DNA from 2 places in the Pseudogracilibacillus sp. ICA-222130 genome. Region 1 is predicted to be linked to the other one. Evidence: riboswitches for the same ligand, from Rfam matches in the RefSeq annotation. Region 1 holds a riboswitch; the other holds the start of a gene.
What was found. A riboswitch is a leader RNA that binds a small molecule or an ion and turns the genes downstream of it on or off. The one in region 1 is predicted to bind S-adenosylmethionine.
Positions count from the first base shown of each region.

Region 2: linked by a shared signal. The riboswitch ahead of WKT09_RS10730 (DUF2292 domain-containing protein) and the one ahead of WKT09_RS05680 (methionine ABC transporter ATP-binding protein) in region 1 are both predicted to bind S-adenosylmethionine.

Region 1 is NZ_JBBKBG010000008.1:65,090-69,310, reverse strand. Features, by position in the region: gene WKT09_RS05695 (sigma-70 family RNA polymerase sigma factor) at 1-387, opposite strand, end outside; gene WKT09_RS05690 (cyclase family protein) at 617-1,132, opposite strand; gene WKT09_RS05685 (pyridoxal phosphate-dependent aminotransferase) at 1,188-2,351, opposite strand; SAM riboswitch class I at 2,515-2,618, shown strand; gene WKT09_RS05680 (methionine ABC transporter ATP-binding protein) at 2,688-3,701, shown strand; gene WKT09_RS05675 (methionine ABC transporter permease) at 3,691-4,221, shown strand, end outside.
Region 2 is NZ_JBBKBG010000028.1:18,824-23,044, forward strand. Features, by position in the region: gene WKT09_RS10720 (bifunctional homocysteine S-methyltransferase/methylenetetrahydrofolate reductase) at 1-502, opposite strand, end outside; gene WKT09_RS10725 (PLP-dependent transferase) at 519-1,628, opposite strand; gene WKT09_RS10730 (DUF2292 domain-containing protein) at 1,677-1,853, opposite strand; SAM riboswitch class I at 1,963-2,065, opposite strand; gene WKT09_RS10735 (NCS2 family permease) at 2,153-3,442, opposite strand; gene WKT09_RS10740 (hypothetical protein) at 3,804-4,221, opposite strand, start outside.

The sequences.
Region 1 (4,221 bases):
GTGAATATATTTTAAAACTATCCATTCTCTTTCTTGATTAGATAATTTTTCTAATAGTTCTTCCATCTCTAATAATAGAAAGTCTTCCTCATAAGCTGATGGTATCATCGTTTCATCTAATTGCAGCACTTTTTTTCGTTCCCGTATTAAATCGTTACAATAATTAATCGTAATTCGAATAAACCACGTTTTAATATAGGCAGGTTGTCGTATTGAATGGATATTAATCAATGCGCGATATGTAACTTCTTGTACTACTTCTAATGCAAGCTCTTCTGTTTTCATGTAACTCAATGCTGTTCGATAAATATCAGCTTTTACAGTATCCATAAGTTGCATAAAAGCTTCTTTATCTCCAGCAATAGCTTTTTTTGTAATTTTCTCCAATGGACTCCCCCTTCACCTGCTATATATTAGACGGTCACTTATATAAAAAGTTTTAATTTTTTTGAAAAATAATGAAAAATTCTCCTTTAGATCATCCATTATTAACTTTATATTGTATACATTGCTTTATATATTCCAATTTGTAAGTTGAAGCAAGAAAAAATGATAAAAAAAGACGGGGATTGATCCTCCCCGTTTTCTCCTGCAAAGCTACTACTAATAATCGCTTTTATAATATAGCGATCGCGCGGACTGGTGACCCGTCCCCTTTTTCTATTTTTAAAGGTAGTCCATAAAATGTAAAAGATTGATGGAACGGAATTTTTTCTAAATTGATTAGGTCTGTATAGGTAATAATGTCGTTCGCTAATAACATTCTTTCTAATCGTTCCGTCATATCTCCACCGACAAAGGAGGGTTTTGCGTGCAATAATTTATCTATATATGTTTCATCCAGTGGTTCAGTAAAGAATAAGCCTATCTCCCTCGGCCATTGTGAATCTTTTTGCACTACTTGTGCTTCACCAAAAAATCGTTCGATCGGAATCTCATCTACATTTGCTTTTCCTTTATGCATATGCGAAAATGCATCGACATGTGTGCCGGTATGCGTACCTAATGTTAACCTTCTTAACTCCCAGCCATTTTTGTCAAATGTATGGACTTTTTCAATCGTAACCGCTGGATCTCCAGGATAGACGTCCATTTTTTCGTTCAATGTTGCGGTTAAATCAATTACTTTCATACCACTCCCCCACTCTTTCAAATGGATTTTATCCGGAGAAAAAACTGGACATCGATTAAAATAAGTCCAGTTTTCCTATCCGTTCTACCGCTTCACGTAAACGATCTACTTCCTCCAATAATCCAATTCGTACATACCCTTCTCCATGTGCCCCAAAAGCATTACCTGGAGCAACAGCGATATTTGCTTCATTTAACAACAAATCAGTAAAGGATTCACTCGTATGTCCATTTGGAACCTGTAACCAAGCGAAAAAAGAGGCCTTTGGTGCTTCGACTTTCCACCCGATTTTTTTACAAGCTTCGATAAACACATTACGACGATGTTCATATAAAGCGACTATTTCTTTCGCTGCCGTTTGCTCTCCTAACAATGCTTTTGCAGCTGCACGCTGAACGGCAGGAAATTGGTTAATATACATATGATCTTGTAATAAATTAATCGCACCGACAATCTCCTTATTTCCTAAAGCAAATCCGACGCGCCATCCAGCCATATTAAATGTTTTCGACATCGTATACATTTCCACCCCGACATCTTTCGCCCCGTCTGCTTGTAAAAAACTTACCGGTTTTTCACCATCAAATCCGATTCCACCATAAGCAAAATCATGCATTACTGCAATATTGTTTTCTTTCGCGAATTGGACTGTCTCATCAAAAAATGGAACATCTGCTACTGCACTCGTCGGATTACTTGGATAATTTAAATACATTAATGTTGCATCTCGTTTAATATCCTCATCTATAACATCATAATTAGGAAAATAGTTATTTTCTTCTAGTAATGGCATCGTTTCGAATCGTATATCTGCCAAACTAACACCAGATAAATAGTCTGGATAACCTGGGTCTGGAAGTAAGAGAACTTCTCCTGGATCCATAATCGCCAATGGTAATTCGACAACTCCCGCTTTCGAACCGAATAAAATAGCAACCTCTGTTTCCGGATCTAGATTTACTCCGTATTCACGTTTATAAAATATCGCTATCGCTTCTTTCAATTCCGTCGTACCTCGAAATGGTGCATATCCATGTGTGACTGGATCTTCTACTGCATCCTGTAAAGCTGTTACGATATGAGACGGCGTTGGTTTATCAGGATTTCCTCTTCCAAGATTAATAACATCTCTCCCTTCCCTAACAGCTTGTTGAACATTTTTGGTTAATTGCGAGAAAAAATGTGCCGGCAATCTCTGTAATCGATTCGATAATTTCATATAAATATTCCTCATTTCAATTCTATCATTCTACAACAAGTATAAAGAATATACTTTCGAAAAGAAAGAAATTTTCAGTTATTATTGACAAATTAAACGAAAATAGCTATGATTAAATATATTAGTTTGACTAATATGAAATGCTACAATTATATAAGTCGATAACTTATCAAGAGTGACCGAGGGACAAGGCCCAATGACGTCCGGCAACCCCATTATGGAAGGTGCCAATTCCTTCAGAACGTACAAATTTCTGGAAGATAAGCTGAAAATTAACAGTTCTTCTTTCATATTTGTGAAAGAAGTTTTTTTATGTTTTTAAAAGGGAGACTAGCCATGATTCAAATCGAAAATTTAACAAAAGTGTATCAAACGAAGGATAGAGATGTCATTGGTGTCGACAATGTATCTTTAACGATTAACGAAGGAGAAATCTTCGGTATTGTCGGATATTCTGGGGCAGGTAAAAGTTCCTTATTACGCTGTATTAATTTACTAGAACGACCTACAAAAGGACGAATATTAGTCGACGGGCTTGATTTAATGTCTTTGAATGCAAACAACCTACGTAAAGCACGTTTAAAAATCGGCATGATTTTCCAACATTTCCATCTCATAAGTCAAAAAACAGTTGCTGAAAATATCATATTTGCTTTACGAGCAGCATCCACACCAGCAAAAGAGATTGATCAACGTGTCGAAGAACTTTTAGATATGGTAGATTTAGCAGATAAAAAAGATGTCTTTCCGGCCCAACTAAGTGGTGGTCAAAAACAACGAGTTGGTATTGCTCGTGCACTAGCGAATGAACCATCTGTATTACTGTGCGATGAAGCTACTTCTGCTCTCGATCCGAATACAACCTCATCCATTTTAAAGTTATTAAAGAAAATTAATCGAGAATTAAATATTACGATTGTATTAATTACACATGAGATGAATGTGGTGAAAGAAATTTGTGACCGTATGGCTATTATGCAGGATGGAAAAGTTGTGGAATCAGGAAACGTATATGATATTTTCTCTGCACCGAAAAATGATTTAACGAAAACATTCATTAAAGATGTTGTGAATATCGATGTACCAGAAGAAATGTTACAAAAATGCACCGGACAAATTGTTAAAATTACGTTCCGTGGAGATATTGCTGGCGAAAGCGTCATTTCCGATATGATTCAAACATTTGATGTAAAAGGAAATTTCTTACACGGTTTAATTGAATATATTCAAGAACGTCCACTGGGAATGTTCGTCATGGAAATGAAAGGTGACAAAACTGAAATCGACAAAGCAATCGATTATATGTCATCACAACAAGTAGATGTGGAGGTGATTCGTGATGTTATTTGATGTGGACCGTATTGTGGAACTGTTACCCGAAATGACGCAAGCATTTGGGGAAACGATATATATGATAGGTATTGCGCTACTCGTTGCACTCATCATCGGATTGCCATTAGGGATTATTTTATTCGTCACGGATAAGGGACTATTTCTTGAAAATAAACCGATAAAATCTGTCCTCGGATTTGTTGTGAACGTCATTCGTTCCATCCCGTTCATTATTTTAATGGTAGCTATTACACCATTTACAAAATTAATCGTCGGTAACTCGATTGGACCTACTGCTGCAAGTGTTGCTTTATCGGTTGCAGCCATCCCATTTTTTGCACGAATTGTGGAAACATCCCTTCGTGAAATTGATAAGGGAGTGATCGAAGCAGCAATTGCGGTTGGTGCAACACCTTGGATGATTATTAAAGATGTATTACTTCCAGAAGCCAAATCTAGTATTATCCAAGGCATCACATTAACCGTGATTAGTTTAGTAGCTTATTCTGCAATGGCTGGTTTCGTTGGTGGTGGAGGA
Region 2 (4,221 bases), on a different contig from region 1:
CGTTGGTAATGATTGGCAAATCCGTCTCCTCTCGTGCAATTTGTAAAACCGTTCGTAATTCGTCCAAGCTATAATACGTTTCTAATATTAATCCATCAACTCCTTCAAGTAGTAAGCAATATAACTGTTCTCTGAAGCTTCTTTTGATCTCTTCTTCGCTTTCATTTAATGTTTGGCCACCATATATTCCGCCAATATTTCCGAGAATATGTGCCCGACCATTACTCGCACGTTTCGCAATTTGGACTGCTTGCTCATTAATTTTTTTCACTTGTTCTTCCAGGCCATATCTTGCCAGCTTAATATAATTGGCTCCATATGTGTTCGTTTGAATCACTTCGGCCCCTGCTACGATATATGTTTCATGAACATTTTGGATTTGATCTGGATGTGTTAAATTCAATTCCTCAAAACAACGTCCAACACCATTCGCATATAAAATCGTCCCCATTGCTCCATCTGCAATTAACACTTTTTTCTCTAAATCTTTTAACAAACTCATCGGATCACTTCACCTCTCATGTACGAATTTGCTCAAATGCACGTGCTAAATCATTTACTAAATCTTCTTCATGTTCTACACCGACTGAAGCACGAAGTAGTCGATTTGATAAACCATAGCTTAACCTTACTTCTTCCGGTATATCCATATGTGTTTGCGTAACCGGGTATGTAAGGAAACTTTCTACGCCTCCAAGACTCTCCGCAAACGTGAAAACTTGTAATGCTTTTAAAAATGGTTCCACAAGATTTTCATTTATAATTTCAAAACTTAACATACCGCCCCTTCCTGGATAATACACATTTGTGACGAGTGGATGGTCTTGTAAAAAGTCGATAACATGTTTTGCATTTCGTTCATGTTGCCTCATTCTTAATGCTAAAGTTTTCATTCCACGAATCAGGCTCCAACAATCGTATGGAGCTAATACTGCTCCAATGGAATTATGTAAAAAGCTAAGCTCTTCACAAACTTCCTCCCCTTTTGCAATAACAAGTCCTGCCAACACATCATTATGTCCAGCCAAATACTTTGTTGCACTATGGATGACAATGTCTGCTCCCTCTTCAATCGGTCGTTGTATATACGGTGTATACAAAGTATTATCGACGATATGTAGAAGATCATTCTTATGTGAAAACTCGGATATTTTCGATAATTTAACTGTTTGCATTAAAGGATTTGTTGGTGTTTCAATAAATATTGCCTTCGTATTTTCTCGTTTTAATGTTTCTAATTCCTCGTAATCTTTTCCGTCCCAATAAGAGAATTCAAAGCCATATTTTTTCTCAAAAATCTCGAAAAGTCGGAAGTTGCCACCATAAATATCTCTAGAAGAAATAATATGATCACCCTTTTCAAATAAAGAAAATACGAGTTGTACTGCCGACATTCCAGATGATGTCGCAAATGCTTTATCCCCTTTTTCTAATTCTGCTACAGCTTCTTCTAGTACTGTTCGGGTTGGATTCCCTGTACGGATATAATCATATCCATCTTGCAGTCCGATTTCCTCGTGGCGAAATGCTGTTGAAAAATAAATCGGTGTACTTACTGCTCGAAAATGCTCATCACGATTATTTCCAATTTGCACTAAAAAAGTTTCTTGTCTACATCGGTCTGTCATTTTATTCCCCCTAAAATAATTAAATAATATGATTTTTCTGAATAAAATTTATATAGAAATAATTTCTTTTTCTGATAACTTCTCTTGTTCATCAAATAATGTGTTTTCTTGTTTTTCAATTCTAGCGACATATCCATCATGAACTGTTAATGTGATTGTTCCATTTTCTAAATCCGCTAAATGTCTCTCGAGAAACTTAATATGTGCTTCCTGTAAACGACTCATTTCTCCTCACACCTTTAACCATTTTTTCATGAAGACGAAGAATTTTTCCAATTAAAAAACCTCTTCCTGATTAAGAAGAGGTTCGAATATACATATACTGTCTCGACTCTTCTTATCTTTCAAACTAAAAGCTTGCTGGAATTGGCACAGTACTAGTCAAGTCTGTTGCCGAGGCTTCGTAGGGCCAGTCCCTCCACCTCTCTGGATAAGAAAATGTAAAACTTTTTATTTAATTTTTGATGTTGAATAATACTATACACAGATTTATTAGAACTGTCAAATAATTTCGTGAAACTTTTTTAATGAGCTGGGAAAAAGATCATTTGAATAATAAAGATAACCCCGAATATATAGAGCATTGGGTGCACTTCTTTCCCTTTACCAGTTACTAATTTTAATAAAGGATAAGTGATAAACCCTACTGCAATTCCTGTTGCGATACTCGATGTTAGAGGCATCATTAAAACGACAATAAATGTCGGAAATGCTTCATTAAATTCATTCCACTTAATCTTTGAAAGTCCAAATAACATATAACTTCCAACGATAATAAGTGCTGGTGCTGTTACTGCTGATAAAGACGAAATCGCAGCAACTAATGGGGAAAATAAAAGTGAAACTAAAAATAGTAAAGCGACAACCAATGTCGTAAAACCTGTTCTTCCCCCAACTGCTACACCTGAAGATGACTCAACATAAGCGGATGATGGTGTAGAACCTAATGTCGAACCAACAGTTGTTGCGATCGCATCAGCAGTTAACGCCGCACGTGCACGCGGAAACTTACCATTTTTCATTAAACCTGCTTGTTCCGCTACTCCAATCATCGTTCCTGTCGTATCAAAAATAGTGACAAGTAAAAATGCAAAAATTACTCCGTACAATCCATGTTGAACAACACCACCGATATCTAAATCAAAAAAGATTGGAGCTGGTGGTGCAGATATAAAGCCATCAATCGTTAATAAGTTAAAAATATATCCCGTAATTGCTGTGATCGCCATCCCGATAAATAAAGCACCTTTTACATTTCTAGCAACTAAAATTAAAGTGATCACAATACCAAAAACCGCTAATTGTGTCTCTGGAATCGACAAGTCTCCAAATGACACTAATGTTTCCTCATTTGGAACAACAAGTCCTGCCATTTTCAATCCTAAAAATGCGATAAATAAGCCAATTCCTGCTGTTATACCATATTTCAATGAATCTGGAATCGATTCAATTAATATTTGGCGAAACTTTGTAAATGTTAATAATAAAAAGATAATCCCCGATACAAAAACTGCACCAAAAACTGCTTGATAGGAAACGCCTTGTGTCGCTACAACACTTACAAAATAAGCGTTCATCCCCATTCCAGGCGCAATAGCAATCGGATAATTTCCGAATAAAGCCATAATGAGTGTTCCTACTACCGCGGACACGATTGTTGCAATAAACACTTGATCAAACGGCACACCCGCTGCAGATAATATAGCAGGGTTTACTACAATAATATATGACATCGTTAAAAACGTTGTCATTCCTGCTAAAATCTCTGTTCGAACATTCGTGCCTAACTCTTTCATTTTAAAAAAGTTTTCCATGATAAACTCCCTTTGTGTCTTTAAATTTACAGAGGCATGCCCATATGTTGTAAGATGGTTTTTCATTTGATACGGTTATGTCGTTTTCATCGAAAAATCGTCTTATCTTTTGTAGATTCATTAATGTCGGTCAAACCTTTGTACGTTCTTTTTCACACACGTAGAACATCATAATAAATGTCACCGTAAACTTCAATGATTTTGTCGCATTTTCCAATATTTTGTCATAGTTTTACTTTTCCCAATTATCCTTTAAAACATAAGAGAGAAAATTATCGAAATTTGAATGTTATGTAAGTTTTTTGGTTGCTGGTTGAAGCGGAGCGAGGTCTTTTCGGGGACGGGGGCTTGAGGGGGGATGCTAGATATCCGCAAGTTGGGAGGAATTTGCTCGGGAACTTGCGGAATTGTGACGGATATCCGCAAGTGGAACGAGTTTTCCTCGTGAACTTGCGGAATTAAGCATTATATCCGCAAGTGCAGCGCGATTTCCTCGTGAACTTGCGGAATTATACAATATATCCGCAAGTGTGGCGCGATTTCCTCGTGAACTTGCGGAATTATGCAATATATCCGCAAGTGCAACGGGTTTTCCTCGTGAACTTGCGGAATTATACAATATATCCGCAAGTGCAACGGGTTTTCCTCGTGAACTTGCGGAATTATACAATATATCCGCAAGTGCAACGGGTTTTCCTCGTGAACTTGCGGAATTAAACCGGATTTCCGCAGTGAAGGTACCGTCAAGAATACTACTATTCAAGTCAGGATTTTCGCCC